3 regions of the Cupriavidus sp. KK10 genome follow, and region 2 is predicted to be linked to each of the others. Evidence: predicted binding sites of a transcription regulator. Region 2 holds the regulator's gene; each other region holds the start of a gene.
What was found. The regulator FliA, encoded in region 2, starts transcription of late flagellar genes. The targets are predictions, from matches to a motif close to CTAAAGTTTNNNNNNNNNNNGCCGNTA.
Positions count from the first base shown of each region.

Region 1: KB879_RS04930 (DUF342 domain-containing protein) is a predicted target of FliA. The motif match lies at 2,280-2,306, and genes of this name have one in related genera.
Region 3: KB879_RS17005 (FliC/FljB family flagellin) is a predicted target of FliA. The motif match lies at 1,723-1,749, and genes of this name have one in related genera.

Region 1 is NZ_CP073677.1:997,448-1,002,441, forward strand. It holds gene KB879_RS04910 (OmpA family protein) at 1-260, shown strand, start outside; gene KB879_RS04915 (lytic transglycosylase domain-containing protein) at 260-1,024, shown strand; gene KB879_RS04920 (hypothetical protein) at 1,021-1,362, shown strand; gene KB879_RS04925 (hypothetical protein) at 1,429-2,235, shown strand; gene KB879_RS04930 (DUF342 domain-containing protein) at 2,376-3,989, shown strand; gene KB879_RS04935 (hypothetical protein) at 4,245-4,400, shown strand; gene KB879_RS04940 (CapA family protein) at 4,462-4,994, opposite strand, start outside.
Region 2 is NZ_CP073677.1:4,066,730-4,071,723, reverse strand. It holds gene flgA (flagellar basal body P-ring formation chaperone FlgA) at 1-559, shown strand, start outside; gene flgM (flagellar biosynthesis anti-sigma factor FlgM) at 721-1,029, shown strand; gene KB879_RS19010 (flagellar protein FlgN) at 1,035-1,496, shown strand; gene KB879_RS19005 (flagellar protein FlhE) at 1,524-1,961, opposite strand; gene KB879_RS19000 (RNA polymerase sigma factor FliA) at 1,961-2,677, opposite strand; gene KB879_RS18995 (AAA family ATPase) at 2,774-3,568, opposite strand; gene flhF (flagellar biosynthesis protein FlhF) at 3,580-4,994, opposite strand, start outside.
Region 3 is NZ_CP073677.1:3,625,656-3,630,649, reverse strand. It holds gene KB879_RS17010 (flagellar protein FlaG) at 1-180, opposite strand, end outside; gene KB879_RS17005 (FliC/FljB family flagellin) at 318-1,625, opposite strand; gene KB879_RS17000 (RNA chaperone Hfq) at 1,851-2,177, opposite strand; gene KB879_RS16995 (oxygenase MpaB family protein) at 2,923-3,879, opposite strand; gene KB879_RS16990 (hypothetical protein) at 4,115-4,363, shown strand; gene KB879_RS16985 (BON domain-containing protein) at 4,651-4,994, shown strand, end outside.

The DNA.
Region 1 (4,994 bases), 3.1 Mb from region 2:
ACCGTGCCGCCAAGGCGGTGCTGGCGCATCCCGACTGGCGCCTGCGCGTGGAGGGGCATACCGACAGCACCGGTGGCGACGCGCGCAACCAGCCGCTGTCCGAGCGCCGCGCCGCCGCCGTCAAGCGCTACCTGGAAAGCGCCGGCGTGCCCGCCGACCGCCTCGATGCCAAGGGCTATGGCGCCACCCATCCGCTAATGCCCAACGACACGCCATTCGGCCGCGCGCAGAACCGCCGCGTGGAGCTGGCCAAGCAGTGATGCCAGCGCTTGTGGCCGCGCCGGCGCGCGGTGTGGTGGCGGCAATGCTGCTGGCTGGCGCGGTGCCGGCCGGCGCCGAGATCGTCATGCATGCCGACCGCGGCAGCGGCGTGACCTTCCTTACGTCGCGCAGCGCCGGGACGGCAGAAGTGGCTCCCACTGCGGCGCCCGCTGCGTTGCCGGCGCGGGCGTTTATTGGGCTGCCGACGCAGCCGGTGGCAAAGGCTGCCGTCGTCGCTGGCAAATCCCCACCCTCTGAGCTGGTTGCCCTCGCGCATCGCGCGGCGCAGGCCGCGGCAGTGGACCCGCATCTGCTGATGGCCATGGTGGAGGTGGAGTCAGGCTGGAACCCGCAAGCCACCTCCGTCAAGGGTGCCATCGGCCTGACGCAGCTGATGCCGGCCACGGCACGCATGCTGGGCGTGACCGATGCCTATGATCCGGCCCAGAACCTGCAGGGCGGTGCGTCCTACCTGGGCGGCTTGTTGTCGCGCTTCAACGGCGACACCAGCCTGGCCCTGGCGGCCTACAACGCGGGCGAAGGCGCGGTGCTGCGCCACGGGTCGCGCATCCCTCCGTTTGCCGAGACCCAGGCCTACGTGCCGCAGGTGCTGGGTCGCTATGCGCGCTTGCGCGGCGGCCAGGACGACAGCGCCGCGGCGCCCTTGCGCCAGCCGGCGGCGCCGGCGCAGCGAAGCGGTCTGGTCATCGTCTCGTTCCAGAAAACCCCCGCCTCCGTGGTGAAGAAAAAGGAGAAATCATGAAGTCGTACTGGATCCCGCGTGCCTGCCTGCCGGTCATGCTGGCGCTGGCCGTTGCCAGCTGTGGCAAGGACGAAGGGCGTTCCGCCGCGGCCAGCGATGCCTTGCCGAAAGCCTGCCAGGAAGCCGAGGCCGCGCAACGCGCCTGCACCGAGAACATGGCGGCCAAGCTCGACAAGTCGGGGCAGGCCGCGGCCGCCCAGACCCTGCGCGACGGGCTGCCCGGCGAGCTGGAATCGATCCGCACGCGCTGGGCCGGCGTCTCCGACAAGGATGGCCTGGCGCAGTCCTGTGCGACGGTGCGCGACAGCTTCCGCGACATGCCGCAGTGCAAGGATTGACGCCTGTCCGCCGCAGCGCCAGCGTGCCGGCGCCTTGTTGAACAGACCCTAATGGAGAGGCGACAGATGCCGAAGAAATCCGACCGCGCGACCGCGCGTCAATCCCTCGACCGCCGCACGGCGCTTGGCGCAAGCCTGGCCCTGGCTGCGCTGCTGCTCCCGGCAGCCGCTGCGGCCGGCGTCTGCGATGCGCCGTGGATGCATGACGGCGGCGAGATCCGCATGACCATGCAGGGCGGTGCGCCGGGCACGGCGACCATGTCCGTGTCCGGCGTGCGCAAGTCGGGCAAGGGCCAGTGCAATGCCAATATCAGCGTCGTGTCGAATGTGGCCGCGGCCGGCTCAGCCAACGAGACGCGGCTGGACTACACCATGGCGGTGATCGAAGACCGCCTGACCATCTCGCGCGGCGGCGCGCCGGGCAAGGTCGAGGGCAAGAGCGCCGCCGGCACGGCATCGGGCATGCTCGACAGCAGCGCGGTCGGCACGCTGGCCTACGGCGGCGTCATTGAAGCGGAAGGGCAGCGGCTGCCGGGCGAGTCGCAGACCGTGCGCATGGACCTGCAGATGACCGCCGCCGGCCAGAGCGCCGGCCAGGCCAAGATCCCGTCCGCCAAGGTCACCATCGGCGGCAAGGTCGTCGGCAAGCGCGCGACCATTCCCACCCGCCTCGGCCAGAAATCCTGCTGGCCGGTCCGCTACGAGCGCAGCACGACCATGGCGCCGGTCACCGTGGCGGGCCACACCGTGTCGGTGCCGCCGGCGACCGCCAGCGTCACGGACTGGTACTGCCCCGACATGGGCCTGGTCATGAAGCAGGAGGTCGTGCAGAACGGCCAGACCGGCACCATCGAGGTGGTCTCGGTCAGATAACCCGGGCATCGTCCGGATCATCCCCCCACGCGGGGTGCTGTGCGCTAAAGTTCTCCGCGCGGCTGCCGTTGGTTATGGATCGATAACAAGCGGAGCGCCGGCACCCGCCGCGCGGCTCCACAAGACGATTCAGGGGACGCATGACGCATGAGTCGGGTTTGCGCCTGGAACTTGCCGAGCCAGGCGAGCAGGTGCATGCGCGCTACACGCCGCAGCCGGGCAGGCTGCCGCCGGACCAGGCCAGCCTGCGCCAATGCCTGGACAGCCTGGGCTGGGCCGGCGCGCGGCTGGATGCGCGCGCGGTGGCGCAGTTCCTGGCGCAATGCCAGCGGGCCGAGCATGAGATCGATGCCACCATCGGTGCGCTGATCGACGGCGCCTTCGAGCTCGACATCACCGCCGACGGCCTGGCCGTGCGGCTGACGCTGCTGCCAGCCGAAGGCGGCCGCCCGGTCAGCGCGGAGGACATCCGTCGCGCCGTGGCCGAACGCGGCGTGGTGGCACCGGTCCAGACCCTGGCATTGGACGCCGCGCTGGCCGAAGGCCGTTGCGAGCTGCGCACCATTGCCGCCGGCGTCGCGCCGCGCCAGGGTGAGCCGGCGCGCTTTATCAACCTGCTCGAACCGCGCAAGCCGGCGCAGCCTGACGACGAGGCCGGCAAGGTCGACCTGCGCGACCTGGGCAACCTGCTGCTGGTCAGCCCCGGCACGCCGCTGATGCGGCGCATCCCGGCAGTGCATGGCAATGACGGCATCGACGTATTCGGCAAGCCCGTCGCCGCCGATCCGGTCGATGATCCGCCCTTTGCCGAAGGCCTGACCGGCGCTGCCGCCGATGCCGACGATCCGGAGCTGCTGCGCGCGGTGATCGCAGGATCGCCGGTGGTGGGCGTGCACGGCATCTCGGTCAGCCCGGTGGTGCAGGTGGACTCGGTTGACCTGCACTCAGGCAACGTGGCGTTCGACGGCACGCTGCGCGTGTCGGGCGATATCCGCACCGGCATGTCGGTCAATGTCAGCGGCGACGTGGTGGTCGAGGGCACCATCGAAGCCGCCAACGTCGAGGCCGGCGGCAATGTCATCGTCAAGGGCGGCATCATCGGCAAGGCCGACACCGGCCGCGCCGAAGGCGGCATCAGCCGCGCCAGTGTGCGCTGCAAGGGCGCGGTGAAGGCGCGCTTTATCGAGAACGCCGTGGTCGAGGCCGGCACCGAGGTCAACGTCGAAAGCGGCATCCGGCAGAGCGATGTTGCTGCCGGCGAGCGCATCGTGGTGGGCGGCACCGGCGCGCAGGGCAGCATCAGCGGCGGCCGCAGCCGTGCCTTGCTGGCGGTGCGCGCCGCGGTGCTGGGCGCACCTGCCGGCACCGCCACCAGCATCCAGGTCGGCCTGAATCCTTTTGCCGACGCACAGCGCGCCGCGCTGGAAGCCGAGCGCCGCCGCATGCTGGCAGAGCAGAACAAGGTCAAGCAGCTGGTGGATTTCTTTGCCAAGCATCCCGAGAAGGCCGTGGGTGACCTGCGCGAAAAGGCGCGCGCGACACTGTTCAAGCTGTCGCGCGATCTGTTCGAGCTGGAGGCACGCCTGACCGAACTGGGGCAGCAGATGCAGCCGGCCGCCGAGGCCGTGATCGACGCCGCGCGCCGCATCCATGGCGGCGTCACGCTGCAGGTTGGCAGCCGCGTGCTCAAAGTGATGGAAGACAAGCCTGGCGGCCAGATACGTCTGGTCGACGACCGCATCGCCGTCAGCTGAACGCGCGCTGTTATCCGCGGGGATTTGTACTATGCTGCAGTTATGTCCTGGGGTGCCGCAGGATGGGCGAGAGAGCTAGAGTCGGGCAGTGAATGAAGAAGCGGATCAGCACTCTGCGGAAGCGTTACACGGAACCAACTCACGTGGCACTGGAATAACCGGAAGGCCAGCCATCAAGGCTGGCCTTTCTGTTTTCCGTGATGGCTGCCAGGCGAACTACACTGAAGGTGCAACCATTATCCAAAGGAGGTTGCTATGGCCGCCACCTTGATTACCGCGCTGGTCCTGATCGCCCTTGTTGCGTGCGCCGCATTTACCATCTGGATGTTGCGGGAAAAGAACCCGACGCTGCTGCAGCAGCAGGAGCAGTCAGTGCGCACATGGTTTGATCACATGATCCATCGCCACTGACGCCTGGCGATTCGATTTCGTGCAGCCCGCCGCCACGGCGGGCTTTTTCATGGACTGAGGCTCATGCGGCCCACAAGCGCAGTTCATGCAATCCGCTTCGCTCCACCCGGGTGCCGAGTGCCCGTCCCTCGTCTTCAAACATGGCCTGCAGCCACGTCATATCCACTTCGCGCGCGTAGGCCAGACGGAAATGGCTGCGCCGCAACGGCACCAGCCGCAGGTCGGCGCTGCCGCCGGCATCGAAGCTGACGAAGGCCATCAGCGCCAGGTCCGGCCGGTATTCGTCGTAGCCACCGATGCCTTCGTAATCGTTGATGAAATCGCCGCAGCCGTACAGGATCGGCTTGCCGGCATGCAGCTCAATCCCCAGCGGATGATGCGAGGAATGCCCGTGCACAATGTCGATTTCGCCGCTTTCCACCAGCCCGCGGGCGAAGGCGCGTTGCGCGGGGTCGATGTGGTAGCCCCAGTTCGGGCCCCAGTGGATCGATACCACCACGACGTCGCCGGCACGCCTGAGCTTGCGCACCTGTGCGGCAATGCGTTCGCGCGAGGCAACGGACCAGTCTTCCAGCAGGTTCACGCCGGAATGTC
Region 2 (4,994 bases):
CGGCCTGCCGGGCAAGGTCAGCGTGCAGGTGGCGCCGCCTTCGGGCGGCCGCGCGCCGGATTGCCTTGCGCCCGACCCGTTCCTGCCCGCCGGCACGTCGACGTGGGGCCGCGTCTCCGTCGGCGTGCGCTGCGGCGGCGAGCGGCCGTGGGTGCGCTACATGCAGGCGCGCGTGTCGGTGCTGACTGATTACTACGTCGCCGCACGCGCGCTGGGCCCGGGCGAGCCGGTCAGCCAGGCCGATATCGAAGTCCGCCAGGGCGACCTGGGCACGCTGCCACGCGCGGTGATCACCGATCCGGCGCAGCTTGCCGGCGCGGTCACCGCCAACCGTATTGCCGCGGGCTCGCCGATACGCGCCGACCTGCTGCGCAAGGCCATCGCCGTGCGCCAGGGCCAGACCGTCACCGTGGCCGTGGAGGGCGATGCCTTCCAGATCACCAGCGAAGGCAAGGTGCTGGCCGATGCCGCCACCGGCAACACCGTGCAGGTACGCCTGCGCAGCGGCCAGGTGGTCAACGGGCTGGTACGCAGCGGCGACACCGTGGTGCTGCAGTAGCCCACCGTAAGTGCCTTGATCGTGGCCAAAAGACTGGAAACCCGTGGCAAGCGGCATGCGAAAATGCCGCCGAAACCGCTGCGCGGCGAAATTGGGGCGAGCGCCCTAAAGAATTCGCCGGCGCGACCGTAATGCCATAGGAAACCAGCAAGGAACGCCCCGTGAAGATCAACCACACCGCCTCGTCCCGGCCCGCCGACGCCCCCGCGGGCGACGCCGCCGCCCGGCCCCAGGCCGCGCCGGCCAGCGCCGCGGCGCCGTCCGCCGGCCTGAGCGTCAGCCCGCTGGCCGCCCAGGTACGCGACATCAGCGCCCGCCTGATGCAGCCCACGGACGACGATATCGACACCGCCAAGGTCGAAGAGATCCGCCAGGCCATCGCCGAGGGCCGGATCAGGATCGACCCGGGCAAGATTGCCGACGGCCTGCTCGCGACCCTGCGCGAGCTTGGCCAGGCCGAACCCCGCTAGCCCAAATGAACCAGAGCCTGATCCAGTCCCTGCAGCGCGAAACCGAAGGCATCCAGGCCTTCGGCCAACTCCTCGCCGAAGAGCGCGACGCCCTCAAGCGGGGCGACTTCCAGTCCCTGAGCGGACTGCTGACGCGCAAGGTTGAACTGGGCCAGGCCCTGTCCCGCCAGCTCAAGGCCCGCGAAGCCCAGATGGGCACGCTGGGCCTGCGCGCCGGCCCCGAAGGCCAGCTGCTCGGCCGCCAGGTCGACCCGGCCGTGGCCGACGCCTGGCGCCAGCTGATCTTCGCCGCCCGCACCGCGCGCGACGGCAACGCCCTGAACGGCGCCGTCGTCAACGCCCACCTCGACTTCACCCGCGAAGCCATCCAGGCGCTGCGCCAGCATAGTGGCGGGGATGCGGGGTTGTATGGGAAGGATGGGAAGGCTGCGGCTGGAGCGGGTGGGGTGAGTCTGGCAGCGGGTTGAAGCTATCGCCTGATGTTCCGTTCTTTCCTACCGAAACCCCACCACCAACTCATTGCTGCGCCCCTGCAGCACCGGCACCAGGCTACCCTGCCCCGGCACCCGGAACGCGAATACAAAGCCCTTGGTGGCATCATCCCCGAAGAACGCATCGGTCTTGCCTTCCGCCTGCGGCAGCAGCACGCAGCGCTGGGCATTGCAGAGATAGGCTTGCAGTTCCAGGGGTGGGGTTTTGGCGAAGCTGTAGCGCCAGCGCACCGACGTGATGACCCCTTCTGACTGCGGCAAGACGCCGATGGGCAGGATCGGCGGCGACACAGCACGCTGTCCGCGGCCGTAGAGTGCCGGCCCGTTGACCGATCCGGTCCAGGCATGGCGGGTGCCGCCCTCGATGGCGGCCCAGGCGCAGGCCGATACGGCAGCCAGCAGGCAGCAAGCGCCGCGCGCGGCGCGGCCCATCCTCTGCATCACAGCAAGCCGCGCAACTGGTTGCGCAGCCGCGTGATCGCCTGGCCGCGGATCTGGCACACGCGCGACTCGGTCACATCGAGCACCGCGCCGATCTCGCGCAGGTTCAGCTCCTGGTCGTAGCACAGCGACAGCACCAGCTTCTCGCGCTCGGGCAGCCGGTCGATGGCGCGGATCAGCGCCTCGCGCATGCCGCTTTCCATCAGCACGGTCAGCGGGTTGCCGTCATCGCTGCCGCCAGGGTGCCGGTCCAGGAAGTCTTCTTCGCCGGAGCGCTCGAAATCCTCGTAGTGCAGTAGCTGGCAACCATAGACCTCATTGAGCAGCAACTGGTATTCGTCCAGCGCCATCTCCATGGCCTCGGCCACTTCGGAGTCGACCGGCGCGCGCCCGAGCTTCTGCTCCAGCCCTCGCTGCGTGCGCTCGATGCGCCGGGTGAACTGGCGCAGGCTGCGCGACTGCCAGTCGTTGGCGCGCACCTCGTCAAGCATGGCGCCGCGGATGCGCTGGCTGGCATAGGTCTCAAAGCGAGCGCCGTGGGTGTCTTCATAGCGCTTGGCGGCATCCAGCAGGCCGATCATGCCGGCCTGGATCAGGTCGTCGATCTGCACGCTGGCAGGCAGCCTGGCGGCCAGTTGCAGAGCGATGCGGCGCACCAGCTGTGCATGCGCCTTGACCACATCGGCCTGTTCGAGCTTTCCCTGGATCGTGTACATGGTGCAATTCTCGTGAATGCTGGATTGCTGGACCGCCACAACGTGGGCGGGGGCTGGCTCAGGGTCTGGTTCGGTGAGATGGCATGACTGGCAGGCTTACGCCATTGCGGCTGCGGGCACGGGGGCGGACGCGTCCGCGCGCAGCGGCCAGGCGCCGATGCTGCCGGCGGTGCGGCGCAGCGCGGTGGTGGCCGGCGCCGCCGGAAACGCCTCGACCACGCAGCGCCCCAGTTGCACGCCGCGCGCCACTAGCGGGTCGGATGGCAACCAGCCCGCGCACAACGCCTCGACGCCCAGGTACTGGCTGGCCGTGCGCGCTAGATTGCGCAGGATTGCCTGCACCGTGGCCTCGCTCGCCGCCATGTTGACGATCAGGTGGAACTGGCGCCAGGCATACAGGTGATGCAGGCGCTTGATGCAGGCGTAGGCGGCGGTGATCGACGCGAGCTCAGGCCGCATTACGATCAGCACATTGTGCGCGCCGCCCGCGAGCGGCGACAGCGCGCCGTCGGCATCGACGCCGGCATCCACCAGCACGCTGCGAAAGCCACTCGCGGCAGCAGCCGACAAGGCGCTGCCCGGCACAGGCCGGCCAGCCGGCAGTACCGACAGCACGCCACCGGGACCGGTGCCTGCAGCAGCTTCCAGCGGCAGGCGGCCTGCGCTGACATCGGCCAGGGTGCCGGCGGGCCTGGCGCCGGACAGCCGCGTGGCGCGCGCCGCGGCAGCGTCTTCGTCGACCAGCAGCACGCGTTCGCCCTGCATGGCCAGCGCGTGCGATAAGCCCAGGGCCACGGTGGTCGCGCCGGCACCGCCTTCGCTGGCGACCACGGCGATACGGCGCGTCGTGCGCGGCGCCAGCATCCGGCGCAGGCTCTCGGCCTGGTCCATGGCGAGGGCGCTCACTGCAGGACCTCCATGGCTTCAGCGGACACGGCGGTGCCGCGGCCCGGATAGTTTTCCAGCACGTCGAGCAATGCCAGCATGCGGCCCATGCCTTCATTGAGCACCGTGCCCGGCACCGGCGCGCCCTGGCGCGCCGTGCGGCCAGCCAGGCGCGCGAGGAAGGCGGGCGCGGCCGCGGTCGGCGCGTGTTCCAGGCGCAGCACCGAGAGGCCCAGTTGCAGCGCGGCCAGCGCGGCGCCGGCGGCGTGGCCGCTTTCGGCGTCCTGGGCGAAGTGGTCGATGGCGTGGCGCAGCGTGCGCAGGCGCGCATCGGCTGCGTCGGTCCACAAGGCCCAGCGCGCCACCTGCGCGGCCTCCTGCGCCAGCGCCGGGTCGCACAGCAGGTAACGGGTATCCAGCAGTTCGCCGGTGGCGCGGTCGGCCAGGCGGGCCACCACCAGGCAGGCATCGATGCCGCCTTCGGGGGTGCCCTTGCCGCGCACCGGGCTGTCCGGTACGCGCACTTCGGCGCTGGCCAGCCAGCGCACGGCTTCACGCTCGCGCACGGTGTCCTCGCCGACGGCGTGGAAGGTCAGCGTGTCGGCCAGCGCATCGAGCTTCCAGGCGGCGCCGGCGCTGACTACGCGCGCGGTCTTGCGCGCGCTGGCCACCCAGCGCTCGCCGGCCTGCTGCCAGCGTGCCAGCATGGCGGCGGACGGTATGGCATCAATCAGGTTGACCACCTTGCGCGCGGCGCTCATGGCGGCGCGCAGGCTGGCGGCATCGGACTCGGCTTCGCCCAGCGGTTGGCCGGCACGGCCGGTCGAGGTCACGGTGGCGGCCAGCGGCATGCCGTCGCGGTCGGCGAACCACAGCGTGTGCTGCATCGGCTGCGGCGTGCGGCGGCCGGGCACGGCCACTTGCAGCGTGGCGGCGCTGGCCAGCACGTATTGCTCGCACTGGCGGGTCACGTCGCGGCAGACCGCTTCGCGCACCTGCTGCGACATGGCGCGCAGGGCCGGGGCGTCGGCGCCGCGCTGTTGCCACAGCGAGCGGGCCAGGTCGAGGCCCAGGCCCGCGCCATTGAGTTCTGCCACGCACTGGCTCAGCGCGTCCGCGCTGTCGCTCAGCGAGCGCAGCACCTCGTCGGCGCCGCCACGCGCGGGCACCTCGTCATCGGTGCCGGCGCTGCGCCGGCGTGCGGCGTCCGCATCGGCAAATACCGAACCGCGGCGCGGCGTCAGGAAGGCGCGCTCCACCAGCGCGGTGCTGTTGGCCAGCTCAAGGTGCTCGGGCACGCGCTGGCCGGTGGAGGCGTAGAACACCGGCAGGCGATGGCGGATCACCACGTCCAGCACCGAGCCCAGGTGGGTGGCTTCGTCCAGCTTGCTGATGATGCAGCCGTCGATGCCGCCGCCATCGGGCACGGCGT
Region 3 (4,994 bases), 440 kb from region 2:
GATGGCGGCGCTGGTTTCCAATCCCTGGGCGGCTTCTGTGTGGTCGCTGGTTACGGCACGATCCTGTCGCTGCGTAGCCTGGCTGGCCATGGTGGTGGCGCCGCCAGACGGCATGGCAACGGCTAAGCCTTCGGCTGGCATCCGCACGGTAAAGGGGTTCACTGTCGGGGGAGGCGCCATCGAATACTCCGTCCGGGTTGGGAGGGTTCAGTTCCAGGAGAAACGCTTTGCAGGCAGTCGGGCTGCCTGCGAAATGCTCCTCGGGCAAAAAGGCCGGGCCTTGCGGCCCAGCCTTCTTGCGCGTTTCGCCGACGCGATTAACGCAGCAGCGACAGCACGCCTTGGGTGGTCTGGTTGGCTTGCGCCAGGACCGACGTACCAGCCTGTTGCAGGATGTTCGCGCGGGTCATGTTCGACACTTCCGTTGCGTAGTCAGCGTCCTGGATGCGCGAGCGCGACGAGGACAGGTTGGTCACGGTGGTGCCCAGGTTCGAGATGACGGAGTCAAAACGGTTCTGGACTGCACCCAGCGAGCTGCGCAGGTCGTCGACTTGCTTCAGCGCGGCGTCGATCTTCTTCAGCGCGTTGCCGGTGGGAACGCCCGTGAATTCGGCCGTGGGGGTGGCGCCGCTCAGGGAGATCGTGCCAACGGCCACGTTGAGCGTGGGGGCTGCACCGCCGTCGACCAGCGTATTGGCAGCGACGTAGTTCTTGCCCTGCACGGTGACGTAGCCCGTGGCAGCGCCTGTAGCATCGTTGGCAACGCGCACCAGTTGGTCTTGCAGCGTGACGGCGGCGCTGATGCCATTGGCGGTGTCGTCGAACGCAACATCGGCTTCGTTGAGCTTCACGGCCCCGGTGGTACGGTCGACCGAAGCGGCAAAGTAGTCGTCACCAGCCTTCACGACGAACTGGCCCGAGTTCGCACCGGCAGCCGTCTTGACTTCGTGCAGTTCGAGGTCCGCTGCGGCGAAGGTCTTGCCGGTTGCGGCGTTGATCTTGGTGACGTCGCCTGCAGCGAAGCTCACGTTGAACGAACCGGTACCAGCGGCAGCGTTGATCGTGGTGATCTTCGGGCCAACGTCCAGCGAGTTCTTGGCCACCGAGAAGCCGCTCAGGCCCAGCGTGGTCCTGTCGATCTGCTTCAGATCGATGGAGATGGTTTCGCCGTCGTTGGCGCCAACCTGGACGGACAGCTTGTTGCTGCCGGCCAGAACCTTGACGCCGTTGAAGTCGGTCTGTTGCGACGTACGGTCGATTTCAGACAGGCGCTGGTTGATTTCATCCTGAATCGACTTCAGGTCAGACGACGAGTTCGAACCCGTGGCCGCCTGGACCGACAGTTCACGAATACGTTGCAGGTTGTTGTTGACTTCGGTCAGCGCGCCTTCCGTCGTTTGTGCCAGCGAGATGCCGTCGTTGGCGTTGCGCTGGGCTTGCGTCAGGCCGCGGATGTTCGAGGTAAAGCGGTTGGCGATGGCCTGGCCGGCGGCGTCGTCCTTGGCGCTGTTGATGCGCAGGCCCGACGACAGGCGCTGGATCGCCGTGTTCAGCGACGATTGCGACGTGTTCATGTTGTTCTGAGTCATCAGAGACAACGAATTGGTGTTAATGACTTGCGCCATGGTACGACTCCTATATGCAAAGTTTTGGGCATTCCGGCTAGTGCCGTAACGTTGGCGGCCTGCTTTGCAGGGCGTAGAGTGCCTCCGTTGCTTGGGTTATCGACCGGGCAAGGGAAAGGTTTAGAGTGATCTCCGCGATAGTTTCGCGGGGTGCCGGCAGGGCGGGCGGAGGCCCGGCGCGGCAGGGGGCGCCGGAGCGGGAAGGCGTGTGGGGCGGGCGTTGGCCTAGCGGCGCTTGCGGGTGCGGGGGATGTAGATCGGCAGGAAGTCCGGCGCCGGGGCCGGATCCGGTGCCACCACCGGCGCGTCCGGCGCATTGGCCAGCGTGACCAGGCAGATGGCCCGCTTGTAGACCACCGTGGGCCGGATGTCGTCCGGCTGCCGGCCAAGCAGCACCACGTAGTCGTCGGACGCCAGCACGAGGCCCTGCAGTCGCGCGCCGTTGGACAGGTGGACGATCACAGGCGCCTGGCTGGTGCTGTACGCTGCAAATTGCTGGTGCTGCAGTTGCTTTCGGCTCGGTGACCTGGGCCGGGTTTCCTTCTTCTTCACAACGACTCCGGAAGAGCCCACTAGGGTTCTGGCGGCTGATAATGGTCCGTTGGCCGGCGGCTTGGGGTGCGGCGCGGCCAGGGCGGCAGGGGAAACATCCGCTCTCGGTAGCTGCGGCGTCGCCGGTTGGTGCTGCCAGAAGAGAAGGGGAATACTTCGGGGCTGAGAGTAACAAAGTTCTACAAGCGTTGACGAACCGCGCGCCAATTCGGATCTAGAGTCTTTGCTCTATAAAATGTGTTGCTCTCGAAGCTTGGATATTGTAACAGATTGTGCGCTGCCGCATGCTGCGGCGAGGGATGCAGGCCGGCAGGCCCGGTGTGGACGGGGCCCGTGAGGAAATTGCCAGCCCATGCGAAAAATGCCCTGATGTAGCGTCAGGGCCCAAATTATCAAAAGTGCGCAAACGATCTCATATCGTCATGAGGGAATCCCCTGATAGAAACGGGATTTACACCTCATGTAAGCGCGTTTATATTCTTGGCAAGAGCCTTTCGGCTCGAGCAGTCCTGGAAAGCCTACGAGCACCCCGCGCGTAGGCTTCTTTTTTGCCTGCGTCGTTTGAATCGCGCTCTGTGGCGCTGTGGCTGGTGCGGCTGGTAAATCCGACCGGCCGTTCGGAATGCCGAGGCAGATTTAACGCCACTTTCGCGGCGCGCAATCCTCCGAAATGCGAGGGTTTTTGCCGCCAATTCTCATTTCCCTTCAAGAAGTGTCCGCTGAACGCCGATAGCCGGCGCGGCCCTCAGCCGGCCGTGGTGGCGGTGCCGCGGGCCACGCGCCGCCGTGCACGCGCTGCCAGGCCGGCGCCCAGCACCCAGCGAAGCGCCGGTGCCAGCACATGCATGCCCGCGAGTGCGGCCGGGCGCCGTATCGAAGGGCCGTCCAGATCGAGCTGGTGCCGTGCCCACGGCGGCAGGAGGGCGATGCCGCCGTGGGCCATGATGCGCACCGCCGGCTGCAGCAGCGGGTTGGCCACCGGCATCTTCCGCACCAACCGCACCACTTCGCTGGTGCGTTCGCTGGCCAGCAGCGCAGGCCGCATGGCCTCAAGGTAGGCCGTGACTTCGGCGCGCGAGCGCGGCACGTCGGCCGCGCCCAGCATCTCGGCGATGCGCGCGACCTCGTCGTAGTAGCGATCCTGCTCGGCGCTGCTCAGTGGCCCGACATAGCGCAGGTAGCCAGCCAGGAAGCTCGAGACCTCGGCCACGTGCACCCACGTCAGCAACGCCGGATCGGAGGCTGCATAGTGCCGCCCGTCCGGAGCCACGCCAATCACGCCGGCATGGATGCGCCGTACGCGCCCGATCAGCGCCATGGCATCGGCACGGCTGCCGTAGGTGGTGCCGGCGATGAACTGCGCGGTGCGCCCCAGGCGCCCCTGCATGTCGGTGCGAAAGCTGGAGTGGTCCCAGACCCCGGCCAGCGCCAGCGGATGCAGCGTCTGCAGCAGCAGCGCGCTGACGCCGCCCGCGAGCATTGCCGGAAAGTCGGCGTGCACGCGCCAGCAGACCGCGTCGGGCCCGAACAGGCCGGGATCGCCCGGTGGGTTGTCGTAGTCGAGGGTCAGGCCGGAATTGCTGCGGGTCAGCGCGCGCACGTGCGCGCCAGCGCGCTCACGCAGCCTGGTGGAGAGATGGTTCAGCGGCCCGCGTCCTGGCTGCGCAGGGCGGCCGGCGGCGGGGTCGGTAAAGCTGGACAAGGCCGGTGGTGCCTGGATGGGGAAGTCAGGGCCAGCATACACGGGATGCGGGACGATGTGCGCGCGGTCATGCCGGTGCGCTTGCCGCAAAAAGGGCCGGAGCCCCCTTGCGGGAGTCCCGGCCTGCCAATCTCCGGCGTATGCCCCTGCGGCCGCACCGCATGTTGCTGCCGCACATACCCGGAAAGCTGCCTGTTGTCGTGGCTGTCGCTGGTTACGGCTGGCGTTGTCCGCCTTGCTGGCCACCCTGGCCGCTTTGCTGGCCGCTGCGTTGGCCACTTTGCTGGCCCGGTTGCGAGCTGCCGCGATCCTGCTGCTGTTGTTGGTCCTGCTTGCGGTCCTGGTTACCCATCTGACCGCCGCCTTGTTGTTGTCCCGGCTGTTGCTGGCTGCCGCGTTGGCCAGATTGTTCCTGCTGCTTCTGATCCTGCGGCTTCTGGCCCGACTGCGATTGACCCGGCTGTTGCTGCTGTCCCATTGCTAGCTCCTTGACGCGGCGAACTGCCGCGTTCCCTGATTCGCAATCGCCGTGCCAAGCATGGAAGGACCCGGGTGCCGCCGGCATCGGCCTGTAGCGCGCGATGCAGCACACCGTGCGGCGGGCGCTTTTACAACGGGCGGCCCGATTTACACACCCTGGGTCCCGTCAGGGACGCCTGGCGCGGCCTGGCCGGCAGGTATGGAGCTTGCTGAAAAATGGCTTACCAGTGGTTCCGCGTGCCAGGCAAGGCACGGCAGCGGATGCGCTGGTGACCCGAACAGGAGGCAGCCATGCGTTTTTCCCGAATCCCCGCGCGCACGGTGCGGATGGTCTGTGTTGCTGCGGCGCTGGCGGCGGCCGGCAGCGCGCTGGCGCTCGACAAGAGCGGCCTGATCTTGGTTGCGGCGGACAATACCCCTGCGGCGCCCGTCAATTCCGCGCCGGGCATGCCAGGCCGTGCCGACCCTGACCGGGGCGCCGCCTCGGACATGAGCGTCGACAAGACCAAGCGCGCCGTCGAGGACAGCGCCATCACCACCAAGATCAAGACCAAGCTGCTCACGACCAAGGACCTCAAGTCCACCGCCATCCATGTGAAGACCCAGCAGGGCACGGTCGACGTGAGCGGCACGGT